DNA from 4 places in the Myxosarcina sp. GI1(2024) genome. Region 1 is predicted to be linked to each of the others. Evidence: riboswitches for the same ligand, from Rfam matches in the RefSeq annotation. Region 1 holds a riboswitch; each other region holds the start of a gene.
What was found. Region 1 has a riboswitch for cobalamin ahead of ACLFKQ_RS25815 (HupE/UreJ family protein). Riboswitches for the same ligand answer to the same signal wherever they lie in the genome.
Positions count from the first base shown of each region.

Region 1 (4,179 bases):
CAGGAGAAAACACTGGTCACACGGTAGATTTTAAAAGTACGGATTTTACTGGTAGAAATCTGACCATCTCGGATTTTCTAGGACATTTAGATTATCTCAATCAAAAAGAGTATATCGATGCCGATTTTACGGGTAATGCCTACGCCAATCAAGAAGACGTACCCGATGTAATCGATTCTAAAGAAGTAGATTTTCGCGTTGCCAATACTTTAGGTGCTCCCGATGGACCCCTACCTCATTTAATTCGGTTCAAACGAGCCGCATTGACCGATAGAGGAGAAAAAATGCTCGAGCGCATGCAAGAAAGCCCCCCGTCAGCATTGGATGAGGGTCCCGTAACTACAATTGTCGGCAAAGATACACCTTTTCTAGAAGAAGTTGCTCTCAAAGCCGAACTTCCCGATATCTTTGATGCCAGAGATTTAGTCACCGTAGTCTATCGCACGATGCGAGATTTAATGAGTACCGAGGCAGCAGAAAAAGTCGAATCAGAATTACATCGACCTGCCGAACCTACCGATAAAAAGAGACTACAGGAAGAAATTGCCCAACTGTGGAAAGATGAAAATCCCATCGTGTCTTGGTTGAGTAAAGTTCGTCCTCCGTTAAAATTTGACGATGAAACTTTTCTCTTTCGCATTAAACAGGAAGGAGGGTTGCCCAAAGGTACCAATGCCGAAAAAGTAGTCAAAGCAATTTTCTCGGCGACCAAAGATGAATTATCATCCGAAAGAGTCGCCGAAATTGGAGAATTTCTGCCAGGAAAAATCAAACAACTCTGGCAGGAAGCTTAATTACTCGAAGACACAGATAGATGTTCAATGGATTAAGGGACGAAGTTACGGCTACTGTGCCTTAAAGAAGAATCTGCTTTGACATTGAGACTATTTAGACTCACTAAGAGTAAAGGGTAAATATTTATGCTATTACCCTTTCTTTTTTTTATTTATTTCTATTCCCTCTCTTCTAAGTCGTGTATTCTGCATTGATTTCGACATATTTATAGGTCAGATCGCAACCCCAAGCGACGCTGCTTCCCTTACCTACGCCGATAGAAACCGTAATTAATACCGTGTCGTTCTGTAAGTATTCTCCTGCGGCTGCCCGAGCGAGATAATCACTAGCAGCAGTGCGATCGAAAGGAAGGGGCTGTCCATTTTGCATCAGTTGAATATCCCCCAAGGTAATATTTAACTCATCCTGATGAAACTTAACCCCTGCTCTACCTGCGGCAGCAGCAATTCTGCCCCAGTTAGGATCGCTCCCAAAAACTGCCGATTTGACTAGAGACGAACCAGCAATGGTTTTAGCTACTACTGAAGCTGCCCGGTCGTCAATCGCTCCCGATACTCGTACTTCAATCAGACAAGTAGCTCCTTCGCCATCACGGGCAACCGCTTTGGCTAAATGTTGGCAGACTGCGGTTAACATTGCCTCTAGCTTTTCAGAGTTTTTGCTATTATCCACGATCGCCGAAGTACGGGATTGTCCGTTAGCCAGAGCTAGTAGAGTATCGTTAGTACTGGTGTCGCCATCGACGGTAATTTGATTGAAACTGCGGTTGGTAGCTCGCCTGAGCATTTCTTGCCATAGCTGAGTGGAAACCGCCGCGTCGCAGGTAACAAACGCCAGCATGGTTGCCATATTAGGATGAATCATTCCCGAACCCTTAGCAATACCGCCAATTCTAACGGGACGACCTTCAATAGTAGTTTCTAAAGCAATTTCCTTGGTAACCAAATCGGTAGTAATAATGGCTTTAGCAGCATCTTTACCCCCCTCAACAGAAACTGCGGCAACTAATTGAGGTATTCCTCGTCGCAAAGCATCCATTTTAATTCTCTGACCGATGACACCTGTAGAAGCCAGTAGAATTGAATCTTTAGCAATATTTAATTCTCTACCCAATAACTCAGCACAGTCCAGAGCATCTTGCCACCCTGATTCTCCCGTAGCGGCATTAGCTTGTCCGGCATTGCAAAGAATCGCCCTAGCGCTAGCTTTAGCTTGGAGACGTTGACGGCAGTAATCGACACAAGCAGCCCGCACCTGACTGATGGTAAATACTCCTGCAGCGATCGCCTCAGATTCGGATAAAATTAATGCCAAATCCTTGGCACCCGAAGCCTTCAATCCTGCCCTGATTCCAGCCGCTTTAAATCCTTTGGGTGCAGTTATACCACCGCTTACTACCTGCCAGTCTGCCATTATGCTCAACGATTTATATATTTTTTGATTTTTAGCTGATTATACCAATCTTGTGGTAGATTAAAACTTATCTGCATCTGCAACATCGGTTTTGATGGGGATCAGCCATCAGACGCAAGGGGGAAAGTTCAGTGCAAATCTGACGCTGTCCCGCAACTGTAAGGAGTAACTCTAGATGCTCTAAGTCAGGATGCCCGCCGCTGGTAGCTTTAAAACTTGAATCACATTTATCTGCGAGGTACGGATAATGTCTGCTCTATCGCTTCAGTTGCGATCGCTGAAAAAATCTCAGGCGATCGTCCCACTATTATTTGGTTGTTTGCTGCTGTTTATCTGGTTTATTGGCATCGAACCAGCCCATGCCCATCATCCTTTTGGCGGTCAAGTTCCCAGTAATTTTATTGAAGGATTTTTATCTGGTTTGGGTCATCCAGTTATCGGTATCGACCATCTGTCCTTCACCATTGCTGTCGGTTTACTAGCAGCTTTAAACTCTAGATGGGGAATGATAATTCCAGTAAGTTTTATTGTTGCTACAGCTTTAGGAACTGGAATACATCTACTCGGTGTCGAATTACCTCTAACAGAACTAATTATTGCTGCTTCGGTTTTGCTTATTGGGATTTACCTAGCACGACAAGAACATAATAAGTCAGTTTTATATCTTGTTTTGGCAGCTGTAGCGGGAATTTTCCACGGCTATGCCTATGGAGAAGCAATTTTTGGTGCGGAAATGACTCCTCTCGGTGCTTATTTACTGGGTTTTTGTCTAATTCAATTAGTAATTAGCGCGATCGCTTTTTTTGTGGGCAAGTTAATTATCGCTCGCTCTCTGTCGGACAATAAGGCTAATTTGAATTTGCGCTTTGTGGGTTTTACCGTTTTTGGTTTGGGTTTGGCTTTCTTCACTAATACGCTCATCGGTTGAGAAAAAATTCAGGCAAAAGACAATTAACCATCAACTATTAACAATCGACAAAATCAATGCATAAAATACCGGTAACCGTAATTTCTGGTTTTCTCGGCGCGGGAAAAACAACTTTAGTGCGCCATTTGTTACAAAATAATCGAGGCAGACGAATTGCCGTTCTGGTCAACGAATTTGGCGAGGTGGGAATAGACGGCGAATTATTGAGGTCTTGTCAGGTGTGTGATGAAGTAGAAACTGCCGAGAGCAATATTATCGAATTAACTAACGGTTGTTTGTGCTGCACGGTACAGGAAGAGTTTTATCCGACCATGCAAGAATTACTCAAGCGGAGAGATAAGATCGACTGTTTGCTAATCGAAACTTCAGGACTGGCATTACCCAAACCCCTAGTGCAAGCCTTTCGCTGGCCGGCAATTCGCAATAGTGCCACGGTAGACGGAGTAGTTACCGTAGTAGATTGTCAGGCATTAGCTAACGGTGCGATTGTTGGAGATTTGGAGGCGTTAGAAGCCCAGCGTCAAGCCGATCCCAATTTAGAACACGAAACACCCCTAGAAGAACTATTTGAAGACCAGCTAGCCTGTGCGGATTTGGTGCTATTAACCAAAACCGATCTAGTAAATTCCGCCGATAGAGAAAAGATCGAAACTTGGCTCCGAAGTGAATTGTCTCCCGGGGTAAAAATTGCAGTCGTCAGTAAAGGAGAAATCGCACCAGAGCTGTTACTGGGTTTTAATGCTGCTGTCGAAGACGATTTGAGCAACCGTCATTCCCATCACGATGATGAACCAGACCACGAACACGACGATGAAATTAATTCGATCGAAATCGTTTGCGATCGCGCTTTTGAACCAGAAACTCTCATCGCACAGTTACAAAAGCTATTACAACAGCATGAGATTTACCGCATTAAAGGTTTCGTCAATGTAAAGGCAAAGCCAATGCGGTTGGTATTACAAGGAGTAGGTAATCGTTTCGATCGCTTTTACGACCGCTTTTGGCAGCCTGAGGAACTGCGACAAACTCGCTTGGTTGCGATT
Region 1 is NZ_JBKGTY010000010.1:127,872-132,050, forward strand. Features, by position in the region: gene ACLFKQ_RS25805 (DUF2267 domain-containing protein) at 1-794, shown strand, start outside; gene argJ (bifunctional ornithine acetyltransferase/N-acetylglutamate synthase) at 967-2,208, opposite strand; cobalamin riboswitch at 2,279-2,424, shown strand; gene ACLFKQ_RS25815 (HupE/UreJ family protein) at 2,456-3,136, shown strand; gene cobW (cobalamin biosynthesis protein CobW) at 3,193-4,179, shown strand, end outside.

Region 2 (4,179 bases), on a different contig from region 1:
CCTTACGACTACACAGCTTTAGAACCAGTGATTTCTGAGAGAACTTTAGAGTTTCATCATGATAAACACCATGCTAAGTACGTCAATAAATATAATGACGCAGTTAAGGGTACAGAACTCGATAGCAAACCCATTGAAGAAGTAATTAAAGCAGTAGCAGGGGATTCTAGCAAAAGCGGTTTGTTTAATAATGCCGCTCAAGCTTGGAATCACACTTTTTATTGGCAATGTATGAAACCAAATGGCGGTGGGACTCCCACGGGAGAATTAGCTAAAAAAATAGATACCGACTTTGGTAGTTTCGAGCAATTTGTAGAAGCTTACAAAAATGCAGGTACGTCTCAATTTGGTAGTGGCTATGCTTGGCTAGTACTAGATGGCAATACTCTCAAAGTTACTAAAACTCTTAACGCTGATAATCCTCTAACTAGCGGACAAATTCCTTTATTAACAACAGACGTTTGGGAACACGCCTACTATCTCGATTATCAAAATCAACGTCCTGCTTATATGGATGAATTTATCGGTAAGCTGGTCAACTGGGAGTTTGTCGCTCAAAATCTAGCTGCTGCATAAGTAGCGAATTAATCGAAGCGGATATAAAGTTAAGTAGCTTAAATATCCGCTTCAAAGATCTACTTTAAGTCTTGTAGAAGAAATAAATAAATGATGATAGAAGCTCATTATCCCCAGATTATGCTTTCCTTTGCCTATCGTGGCTGCAAAATAGAGATCGATCGCGATGAGCTTGACGGAGAGTATGTCTATGCTGCTTGGGTAAATTACGAAGAAGGTTGTGCTGTTGCCGTTCCTAGTGCCAATAGCCCTATGGATGCGATCGTCAAAGCTAAGCAATGGATAGATCGAAGACTCAGCCAACTTTAATCGATCGAGTAGAAGCGATCGCCGTTTGAGATTTTACTAAGAAGTAATTGGATGTTTTTTTGCTTGTCAATAGGTTGATGCGATCGCCTCGACAGCGAAGTATTGAAGAACTAGATAGTTTCGAGTGCAAATATTCTTACAAGTCGTTGTCGATCGAACTTGCTTACAGGTCTACTTACTCTTATTTACTGCTGGTTCACTTATCTTTTCTCAAACAAATTCCTTTGAAAATAGCTTTCTCTACTTCCAGAATAGTTGGGAAATCTTCAGCTCTTTAGGAGTAAAATAAATTAATCGGTTCTAATGGGGAACAGTCATTAGAAGTAAAGGGGAAAGTTTGGTGCAAATCCAACGCTGTCCCGCAACTGTGATGAGATTGACAATCGATTAATCTCTCAGTCAGAATGCCCGCCGATGAATGTAGTCGATCGATTTAATATATCTGCGAGGTACAGATGTTTGACAGTTTTTTAGTGGCGATCGCCAATTGTTTAGCTAAAGCATTTTTTTGTACGCTACGATTGATGACTGGCTAGTTTGCGCTCTAGGCGATCGCTCAATTATATGACTATTTGTTTGGTAGCTATTACTTTCCCGATCGAGCAAGTTGATTTTCAAGTAAAGTTTGAATCAGCAAACCTGGTATGTAATTTGTCGCTACCAGCATTTATTTGAGTTTCTACTCCATCTTATGGTACAGCTGGCTCATTGTTGCGGCGATCGCCGATAACATATTTCTTCATATAAACTAAGTCTCGATCTCTTTTCCACAAAATCGGAGCTAATTTAACTAGATGGTTATTGCCAATTCTTTTCCTAAATTCAACTCACTTCAATTACCACCCTTACCATATAAAAGACCTTTACTCGCCATCGGACATGGTACGAGAAACCCTCGAGGCAGACAAACTTTTCTCGAGTTTATCGAAATTTACCAACAACTAGATACTTCTCGTCCCGTAATACCTTGTTTTTTAGAATTAACCGAACCGACAATCGAGCAAGGAGTAGCAACCTGCGTCCAACAAGGCTATACAGAAATTTCGGCACTGCCAATTTTGTTATTTGCAGCTAGACATAATAAATTTGATGTAACTAACGAATTGGATCGGACGCGATCGCTCTATCCTCAGTTAAGCTTCAGTTACGGTCGTCATTTTGGAATTAATCCGAAAATTATCCAACTGTGGCGCAATCGCCTGGCAGAATTGGATACAGCACGACATAATCCTTGTAACATTTCCCGTACTGACACGGTATTATTATTTGTCGGTCGTGGTTCGAGCGATCCCGATGCTAATGGTGATGTGTGCAAACTAGCTAGGATTATTTGGGAAGGTAGTAGTTATCAGACGGTGGAGACTTGCTTTATTGGCATCAGCCACCCTCGTCTAGAAGAAGGCTTTCAACGAGCTTATTTTTATCAGCCCAAACGCATTATCGTTTTACCTTATTTCTTGTTTACGGGTACTTTAATGGAAAAAATTTTTAATATTACCGCCCAACAGCAGGAAAAGTATCCAGACATCAATTTTACTAGTTTGCCAGAAATGGGAATTGCGCCACAATTATTAGAGGTAATGCGAGAGCGAGAAATTGAAGCACAATTGGGTCAGGTAGCAATGAACTGTGAAATGTGTAAGTTTAGACTTGCCGCAGTAGATGAACACGGACACGGACACCATCATCACGGACATCATCACCATCATGGTGACAGCGATCCCTACGCCAAGTCAGAGGATTATCACCAGCGTATTTGGCAAACTCCTTAGCAACAAACACCTATTCCTCGAACAAAAAACTATACCTCAAGCTGTTCTACAGTTGTAGATAGCGTTAGTTCGACGAAAATTTTTAGAGCAAAAAGAAAGCTGAGACTTATGCTAAAAAGCAGTATATAGACAGTCTCAGCTATGGAAATATAGTCATTACAAATAGTAACCGTAGTCATCGAGGTTAACGAAAGTCGAATATCTGAAGGGGTGACAAGGGAGCTAGAAAGATTGCTGGATAATAAACATAGCTCGTAGACCCCTCTGGTAAAAAGGCAGCTTATTGAGATTGAGCCACATCAATTTGTTTATCCATTCCTTCATCAAGGTAAATGAAACCAGCCAGCTACTACCATATAAACCAAGCCAAAAGTAGCTGTTGCGAGTCAAAGATTGTTTAATTTTTCGATGGCGACCGATGTATTTAGACTGACCTCGAAGGCTAAGAGTATGTCCTTTGAACACCGAGTGAGTGTAAGCAATGGCGATGAGCAAAACTAGACGAGTAAGGCGTTCAATCTGAGCTTGCGACCCCTCGAGATTGTAGCCACCTGACTTGCAATCTTTAAACATCGCCTCAATCCCTACGCGCTTTTTATAGGCTTTGACAGCTTCAGGTAAATTGGGTAAATTTGTCAGCAGATACCAGGGTTCCTTTGCCCCCATGCCTCGGTAAATACGTCGCCAATAGACCCCTAAATAAATCCCCGAAACTTGATGCAGTTGAGTGACTTTAGTTTCTTGATAAAACCGTTGGTCTCCTGGATTAACGTCTAGGTCTTTTAAGGGAGTAAAACCTAATTGAGTTACCATTATCTTCGTACTCTTTCTCTGTCGAAGCACAAAGTAGACCTGCTGCTGGGTCAGCCACTTAGCTAGTTCAACACTCTGGAATTCTCTGTCTCCTAAAATAACGATTTGGTGTTGTTTAAACAGCTTCAATACTGGACGTAATATGGCTTTTTGTTGAGCGAAGTTACTGGCTCCTTTCTTCTCTAGAAACTGCCAGTATATAGGCAAAGCTCTTTTCGCCATCACTACTCCAACCATGAACAGATTTTTATCTTGCCATTGAGTTCTATCTAAGACTAGATAAATTGTCTGGTCTGGCAAGAATTTCTTTTGAACTACTTCTTTGACTATGGGAAACCAGACTAACGAAACTGATAAAGCTGAGGACTTCAAAAACCTTTGGATTCGGCGACGACGGCTCTCATATTTAATTGGTAAAGGGAAGTATGCAGCTAGTCTTTCTATCTTTACTTGTTTGTAGGTCTGGATAAGGTATACCAGCACTTCCAAAGTAATTAGTTGGTCATCACTCAGATAACGTGAAAGATGATTGCGGTACAATTGGTTTAACATTTTTTAGGGTTCGGTCGGATTCTCAATAACTGACCGAATCTTTTTTACCATAGGTTGTCTCTGTTCCCTACACTGTCTGACTTCTCACAGGGTTGTCACCCCGTCAGGTCGAATATAGCTGGCAATTGACCACAATCAAAGCATCGGGAAATTAATT
Region 2 is NZ_JBKGTY010000002.1:496,898-501,076, reverse strand. Features, by position in the region: gene ACLFKQ_RS11420 (superoxide dismutase) at 1-576, shown strand, start outside; gene ACLFKQ_RS11415 (hypothetical protein) at 667-885, shown strand; cobalamin riboswitch at 1,164-1,315, shown strand; gene ACLFKQ_RS11410 (sirohydrochlorin chelatase) at 1,680-2,657, shown strand; gene ACLFKQ_RS11405 (IS4 family transposase) at 2,880-4,022, opposite strand.
Region 2: linked by a shared signal. The riboswitch ahead of ACLFKQ_RS11410 (sirohydrochlorin chelatase) and the one ahead of ACLFKQ_RS25815 (HupE/UreJ family protein) in region 1 are both predicted to bind cobalamin.

Region 3 (4,179 bases), on a different contig from region 1:
TACCGACTCCCAATCGTTTATCTTGAGGAAAACCATGCTGTTTGATTAAGTCTAAATTACTACCCCGTGTAAAATCCAAACTAATTGCAGCAACGGGTAACTCGATCGCCCAAGGATAGGTTTTTCCTATGTCATCAAAATAAGTAACCAGGTTGATGTCTAATCCTACTTTCGCCAGTTCGTTATAAACAGTCTGTACCTGTTCTTTTAAACTGGATGCATCCCCTAAAACTAAAGCGGGTTCGTGTATTTGAACTTCTTCAATTCCCAGTGTTTTTAGTTCGGTTAACAAACTACGGTAAAGTGGCAAGAGTAAGCCGAGAAATGCTTTTAATTCTACTCCTGATAAACGGCTCAAACGCAACAAAGTAACAGGACTAATAATAATCGGGACTGCTTTATTCCCTAATATTACTTGTCCTCTTTTTACCGTTTCAATAAAGTCTGTAAAGTCAGCTTGGGGAGTAATGTCAGAATTTATTTCTGGAACTAAATAATGATAGTTAGTATCAAACCATTTAGTCATTTCTAAAGCAGCCAGATTTTCTTTACCTCGCGCCATCGCAAAGTAACGTTCTAACCCCGTAGAAGCTTGAAATCTTTGAGGAATCAATCCCAAACGTATCGTCCAATCTAATACATGGTCGTAAAGGGTAACATCACCAATCCCAATGCGATCGATTCCTGCTGCTAACTGAGTTTTCCAGCTTGCTTCCTCTACTTCTTTTACAGTTTGTAGTAACTTATCTTGTGCTGTTTCACCACGCCAAAAAGACTCCAGTGCCTTTTTGACTTCGCGGTTTTTACCAATACGGGGATAACCTAATGTTGCTGTTGAAATATTCATAGTTTTTCCTAAAAAATGACAAGAGATTCCTACAGATTTGAGATGGCAATCGCATCTTGAAATCTGCAATTTAAAATGAGACATTATTTTCCTAATCGTCTAGATAATTAACTAGGAATTTGAACAATAATTGCCTTTCTCAAAAGTTCAAGACATTACTTTCAGCGATCGAGATTAATTTTTTAGTTGATTTGGGAATGCTTTGTTGGCAAGCTCATGTCTTAAAAGAATGCAACCATATACGCCAAATAAAGCCATAGCCCAGATGAAATCTTTAAAGAAAATTACCCACAAAATTATCGAACTAAATCCATGTCCGCCCATCCACTGGGCAACTAAAACGATGCTGCCTTGATAAATGGCGTAACCACCTATAAGGCTAATGGCTAGCCAGATTAAATAACCCTGAAGGTTACAACGACTAAATTGTGGTTGTAATGTAATTAGCCAAGTAATCAGCAGTGTTCCCAAACCCGTTACTATCCCCCACATCAGAGATTCTAAAGTTTGGGGATAGGCTCGAATAGCAAAACCATAAAGCTGATTGGCAAACCAGATACTCATGGCACTAATAAGTGCTTTGTTACGAGTCAAAGTGTTACCAGCTACCGCAGCAAAACCGACTAAAGGCACATGGGGATAGATAATGCTGCTAGCACTACCAACAGCAATTAGAAACATCTGCCACCAATTACTTTTGGCAATTGCCTCTGCGGTTATTTGCCATGACCCGATTCTCGATAGCTTGGGTTTTAGGGCAGATTTAGAAGGAATTAATCTCGAACTATCTTGAGATTTCATCTTGCTTTTCTGTGCTGCTATTAGCAGAATTTATAGGGGAAAGCCTTTCTGGAAGGAGCATTTGCTGCCAATGGCTACTCCCTTGTCCAATGTAGTGCGGACAGCCCTATTTTAGGGAGAAAATTAACTTTTGAAGTCACAATACTCATAAACATCTGTACCTCGCAGATTTATTAATTGATTTAGCTACTGTCATCGGCGGGCATTCTGACTGAGAGAATTTGAGATTCCCATCACAGTTGCGGGACAGCGTTGGATTTGCACCAAACTTTCCCCATTGCTTCTAATGACTGTTCCCCATTAGAACCGATTACTTGTGTCTAATGATAACCTAAATTAGACTTAGATTTACCTAATTTTTTTACTTGTCTAGAGAAAGACAAAATTCTCGGCATTTAGATCGGAAGTCTCCATATTATTGAGAACAGCTAAATCGCTTCCCTCGAAGCTAATCAACACATTTTGGTCTTGCTGTGTCAAACCTAGTGATTCAAAACTTGCAACAATTCCTTCAATGCCGATAACATCTTCGCCGATGGTGAAATCGGTAATTGTATTGGCAGAATCAGGAATTTGATTAGATGCAATCCAAAATTGGTCAGAACCTTGACCACCTGTAATGGTATTTCCGCCACCCGATTGAGCAAAGAAGCGATCGTCTCCCTCTTCACCAAATACCGTATCATTACTACCTAGTTCAAAGGTATCATTTCCAGTACTGCCATAAATGCTGTTATTTCCCGTACTTGCTGTAGCATCAATTAGGTCGTCTCCTGCCCCTGCAAGAACTAATTGGTTTCCTCGGTCAATGCCGAGACTATCATTCTCTGAAGTTCCAAATGTGTTCCCATCTTGTGAAGATGAATTTAAAAGTTCGTATTCGCTAGAAACAAGTGTACTTGTTCCAGGAATATCCCCAGGTAATTCCACCAAGTTGAGATTTTCACCACCCTCAATTCTGGCAATTACATCACCGTCTTGGTTAGAAATTTGGAATTCTTTGTAGATGACTCCTTCATATTCGTCATCGTAGATATCAAACTGATAGTCTTCAATATTGCCAGCGACAATTAATCGATCTTCCTTCGGGTCGAAATCACCAAGCAAGACATAATCTTCGTCTCCTTCTCCGACATAGAAATCTTCTCCTTCATTCCCCAGTAAAAAGCGATCTTCGCCTAAAGATCCGTGATAGTGGTCTCTTTCTCCCGTGCCTGTAGTAGCTGTTGCGATCGCACCTGTATTTGGATCGTAGTTGGTAATTGGGAAGCTGACTATGGTTGCATTACCAAGAGGATAGAAAAAGCGATCGTTTCCTACCACCCCATTAAAAAACGTTTGCCTTCCTTCATCAATACCTACTTGAATAAAGTGATCCCAAGCTGATTCGTATTCTTCTGAATCAATTAATGCTTGAACATCCGGATTGGCTGCTAAGTACGCTGGCTGATTAAAATAAGGTTGACTATACTCTGCATAGAAAGCATTTTCAGGGGCAAACAACAGTAAACCATTCTCAGTAAACAAGGTATCTGGAATTAATTCAGGAATGTCTTCCACAATGCCAATCAAGTCATCGTTTTTAGAAATGTGAACGCTACCGTCGATGGTTTCTAAGTTATAGTCTTCAGAATTACCTGCCAGATAGATAGCATCTTCACTGCTAGGATCGAAATTGCGAATTAGGGCGTAATCATTATCGCCATTGCCTAAATAAAAATCTGAGGGATTTTCTGGGGCGTTGTCACCCAGGTAAAATGTATTCTGCCCTGGCGAACCACCCAAGATGTCGATGTCACCAATTCCCAAAGATTCTGTTTCGGTTGTAATTAATCGTCCACCTATTTCCGCTGTCTCTACATTTACCCCAATAACAGAAGATTGCTGTCCTGAAGCTTGAATCTTGTCATTTCCGCTTGTGCCGTTAAAAATTACACCATTACGTTCTTGAAACTGTCCAACTTGAATATATTCTTCGTACCCTGAAGTATATTGCCCTTCTGTTACAGATTCTGCAACTTCAGGATTTTCAGCTAGATAAATAGCTTCATTAAACAGTGGGTTAGTTGTCATGTTTTACTCAGACCTAGTAAATGTAAGGGTTTAATACGCAAACAAGAATGATAATCATTCTCATAATAAAACATTTTTAACCTTTAATATTTTTTCCCAGAAATTTATTTGCTTTTCAATCTATTTTCGCTACAGGTTTTAATCTGAGGATCGGGTAAAGAATGGCAATTCCGCGCATCTGACGTAGAGCATTAAGGGGATTAATCGATTTAATACAGTCACAGCCAAATAAGGCGATCGCGCTCTGCACTCTCTTCTTCTATATTTTTGTTAGAAAGCAAGCTTTTCTTTTATAGAATGATTATCATTATCACAAAGTATCTATTCAAGATTGTCTGCTGGTGAACAAAACGAACGATCGATTTGAACGAGAGGGTCGGCGGGGTTCCCCCGCCATGACCAATCGAGTTGTTGAAGTTGTAATTGTGGGGGCTGGGGCTGCTGGAATTGGCTGTGGA
Region 3 is NZ_JBKGTY010000008.1:190,696-194,874, forward strand. Features, by position in the region: gene metE (5-methyltetrahydropteroyltriglutamate--homocysteine S-methyltransferase) at 1-847, opposite strand, end outside; gene ACLFKQ_RS23915 (hypothetical protein) at 1,022-1,648, opposite strand; cobalamin riboswitch at 1,829-1,974, opposite strand; gene ACLFKQ_RS23920 (calcium-binding protein) at 2,018-3,721, opposite strand; gene ACLFKQ_RS23925 (NAD(P)/FAD-dependent oxidoreductase) at 4,117-4,179, shown strand, end outside.
Region 3: linked by a shared signal. The riboswitch ahead of ACLFKQ_RS23915 (hypothetical protein) and the one ahead of ACLFKQ_RS25815 (HupE/UreJ family protein) in region 1 are both predicted to bind cobalamin.

Region 4 (4,179 bases), on a different contig from region 1:
AAACAATAGTTCTGCTGGCATTCTAATTCTAATCTTGCCCCTAGCACTATCAATTGTCATTTTGTACAAGCTTTGGCCTTTACTGCTGTTGTTGGCATTATCAATTGTTGCTTTTAGAATTTGGCAAAATTATCAGTGGCAAAAATGGTGCGCTCAGGTAAATCCTTACTTCAATCAATTAATCAAAGAAAATCGCGGTTACCTTACTCCAGTAGACTTATCCTTGAAAGCTAATTTGACTGCCAAAGCGGCAAAGAGTTTCTTAGAAGGGAAAGCTAGCGATTACGGGGTAGCGCCCAAAATCATTCCAGATAAAGGAATCGTGTATTACTTTCCTACTGCCAGTGCCTTGGGAAGTATTTTAGATGACAGCGAACCTGAAACTGAATCAGAATTATCCCTCAATTCCTATGAGTCAGCAGCTAGTGAGTCTGGTAAAGTTTCTTTTCGCGGAATTGCCAGTTTAGCCAAGCAGGAACAAACACAGCAACAGCAAATTAGCGAGCATTCAACTTCTGCTGCCACTGATGTAGCTGAGTTAGAATCCGAATCGCCTGTTGCGACTGAAAGCTCTGCAGTAGATGAAGCTGAAATCACTACTACCGATGAAGAGCGCTTTTTAATTCAGGCAGATTTAGCCAAACGTCTCGATCTTAACTCTAGTACCGTCGGCAGACGCAAACTAGACGAAGATTTTCCCGAATGGAGTCAGAGTAAAGATCCAGAAGGAATCGCTTGGAAATACATACCTGAAACTAAACACTTCGTTCCGATGGATGAAAATTAAATCTGAAATCGACGCTAATTCGACGAAGCTAAAACTTAAAAATTATCGATCTCGAGCGGTTTCAATTGCCTAAGAGCTCGTAAAAAACAACTTGACTTTTAATTCCTAATTGCAAATTGCCAACTCCGGTTAAATCTATGGTTTAGCTAAAAAAAATCATCAGAAAACAATTCAGCCAGTTAAAAATAGCTGAATTGTCCAACTCAGCTCGGAAAATAAGGTTTAACAAGCTTCTTTTTCGATTTTTTAGGGCGAGAATAACTCTTTTTCGCTATGGGATAGGTCTTTCTTTTTCTTCTTTTCTAACCTTTTATCCAACCAGGAGACTTTCCACGGAGTTTAGGTAAAGTAGTCGCGGTGTCAATCTCAACTAAAAGTGAAAATAGTGACTGTACAACCTTTCCAAAAGTTAAATTTTTTAAAAATCACCAAAATAGTCTTCCTCTCTCGCAATCAGAAAATATGAAAACCATGATTGACGAGCCTTGGTCAGAAGTATGAGAAATAGTCAAAGCTAGAGAGCGTCGCTCAAAAAGCTGTAGCGACTGGTACTTAGGTGCATCGATTAATGTTTACTTTTGGGTGGCTTTAGGTGCTGGGGTGCAGTTATTTTGTAGCCTAAATCATTTAAATTTCTTGTTGCAGTCAATCTAATTAAGGTTACTATAACTGTAACAGTTACTCAATCGGTTCTAATGGGGAACAGTCATTAGAAGTAATGGGGAAAGTTTGGTAAAAATCCAACGCTGTACCGCAACTGTGATGAGAGCGTTAAAATTCTCTTAGTCAGAATGCCCGCCGATATTAACACCGCACTAAATCAATCTGCGAGGTACAGATAATGGTTAGCATAAGTAGTTTGGGGCAACGCGCCCAGCGTTTAGTATTGTCATTGCCAGTCCAAGTTTTTCTGATAGTTGGTCTTTGCATGATAATTCTTTGGACGCTTTATTTTTCCACCTATTCTCCCGTTCATGACGCGCTACACGAGACTCGTCATCACACTTTGACGGTCGCCTGTCATTAATTAGGGAGAAAAAATGAAATTAATTAAATATATTTTATTGACCGCAGTAGCGATCGCAGGTTGTAGTTTAGTTTGGTTATCTAAATTAACACCAATTGTCTCTCAACCAACAGTACTACTGCAAACTGAACCACCTTTGGAAGATGTAATTGTCGATGATACGGTCGTTAAATTTTAACTTCAGGCACTCGATGCTGACGAACAGCCTTTGACTGATGCTAATTTAAAAGTCGGTATTTTCACACCAGCCAAAACACCCTGGTTTACTTCCGATTTTCCCATTGTCGAGGGGACAGAATTACTCAGTTTAGAAGCGATCGCCTCTCAAGGAAATCCAGAGTTCGAGCAAGTATTACCCATTCGCGGTAACTAAACTATGGAAGTAGCTGCCAATCCCCAGGCTACAGACATATTTAAGGCTTTCGAGCACTCTTTAACCTTCAAAGTTCCTGAAAACGCCGTAAAATATCGTAATTTAGCAATTTTAGCGATTATTTTGTTAGGAGTTGGTTTTACTGGCGGTTGGATTTTAGGTGGCGAACAAACTTTGAATGATGGAGAAATCGCTCCTCAGCCAGTCAGAATGTTATTGAGTGGCATGACGATAATTGCGATCGCGGTTTTACTCGTGGTTAATGTTAGTGCCAAAGTTGCAGCATCTAATGTTGAAGTTGGTGCAGTTTCTACTTCTGCTGCTGTTGCGAACAATAAAGCAAATGCAGGTATCTCAGGAAATAGAAGTAGAAGGCATCGCTCCTCCACTATTAGTCAGGTTCATCAGTCTATTGTATTTCACTCTCATTTTTGTGGTGGGATTAATCGCAAAATTCTGGGGACGGAGACGTAAAACAGTTTAGTCATTAGTTATTAGACTTTAGCATCCTTAAACCAATGAAATCTGACGTAGAAAAACTAGCTAAATCTTGGTTCGTTTCTTCAAAATCTGGGAAAAATGGCGAATTATCTCAACTCAATTCCTGGCAAATAGCAGTAAAAGCGATCGCTAAAAGTAATCGGTGGCAGATGTTTCTGATTACTGTTGGTAGTGCTAGCAGCATCATCTATCCTCATGCGCCTTTAGTCGGTTTTGCTGCGGTAACTGGTAATACGTTGACTCGCAAAAAAGCTCTAATTAGTGCCATGAGTATCTGGTTTGCCAATCAGCTTTATGGCTTTACCATTCGCCAATATCCCAGAACTTTAGAATCTTTGACTTGGTGGTTAGTAATGGGTTTAGAAACACTGTTGGTTACTTGTTACTTGGTTGGTTACATTGCGACCAAAATTTAGCCGTCATAGTGTTTGGGGTTATTTGATTTGGTTGGCTGTAAGTCTTGTCAGTGGTTACGGTATTTATCAAGGCAGTATCGTGCTAATTGCCCAGTTAATGGGCGGACATGGATTTAGTTCGACAATTTTATGGGGTATTTTTATTAAGAATTTTATTTGGGCTACTGCTTTATCTGGGATACATGGTTGCGCTGTTTTGATGAAAAAAGCTTAAGCCAATAGTCGCCATGCTCAATAATGAGAGAAATATGAAAGAAAAGTGATACGATAATGAAATTGAGTTCAATTTTATTTTTCGATGGCACAAATTTTTTTAAAGCGAAAGATGCTCTTCTCCTCCACTCTGGCATTAAGCGTTTGGCTGACTGGCTGTGGGGGTACAGGGGAAACTACAACCTCGACTACTTCAGACAGCACACAACCAACGGAGGCTGATTCAGAACAGGTAGCTAATAACGAAGGTAAAAAGAAAGTCCTCACCACTTTTACCGTATTAGCAGACATCGCTCAAAAAGTGGCAGGTGACAAACTCAATGTAGAATCTATTACTCGCATTGGTGCGGAAATTCACGGCTACGAACCCACACCCAGCGACATTGCCAAAGCTCAAGATGCCGATTTGATTCTTTACAACGGAATGGGTTTGGAGCGTTGGTTCGAGCAGTTTTTGGGCAACGTACGAGATGTTCCTTCGGTGTTATTGACAGAAGGTATAGAGCCAATTCCTATTTCTGAAGGTCCATATGAAGATAAACCCAATCCCCACGCCTGGATGTCGCCCCAGAATGCTTTGGTTTACGTGGAAAATATTCGTCAAGCTTTTGTAAAACTCGATCCAGAAAATGCCGCAACCTACAACACCAATGCCGAAGCATATAGCAAAAAGCTTAAAGCAATCGACGAAGAACTACAGGCAGATTTGACACAAGTCCCCGAAAATCAACGTTATTTAGTAAGTTGCGAAGGGGCATTTTCTTATCTCGCTCGCGACTACAATATGGAAGAAATTTATATGTGGCCGATTAATGCCGAGCAGCAGTTTACTCCCAAGCAGGTTCGGGGGGTGATTGAAGAA
Region 4 is NZ_JBKGTY010000002.1:670,546-674,724, reverse strand. Features, by position in the region: gene ACLFKQ_RS12250 (hypothetical protein) at 1-787, shown strand, start outside; cobalamin riboswitch at 1,458-1,604, shown strand; gene ACLFKQ_RS12245 (CbtB domain-containing protein) at 1,629-1,814, shown strand; gene ACLFKQ_RS12240 (hypothetical protein) at 1,828-1,992, shown strand; gene ACLFKQ_RS12235 (hypothetical protein) at 2,023-2,187, shown strand; gene ACLFKQ_RS12230 (hypothetical protein) at 2,191-2,661, shown strand; gene ACLFKQ_RS12225 (hypothetical protein) at 2,706-3,104, shown strand; gene ACLFKQ_RS12220 (hypothetical protein) at 3,088-3,318, shown strand; gene ACLFKQ_RS12215 (metal ABC transporter substrate-binding protein) at 3,403-4,179, shown strand, end outside.
Region 4: linked by a shared signal. The riboswitch ahead of ACLFKQ_RS12245 (CbtB domain-containing protein) and the one ahead of ACLFKQ_RS25815 (HupE/UreJ family protein) in region 1 are both predicted to bind cobalamin.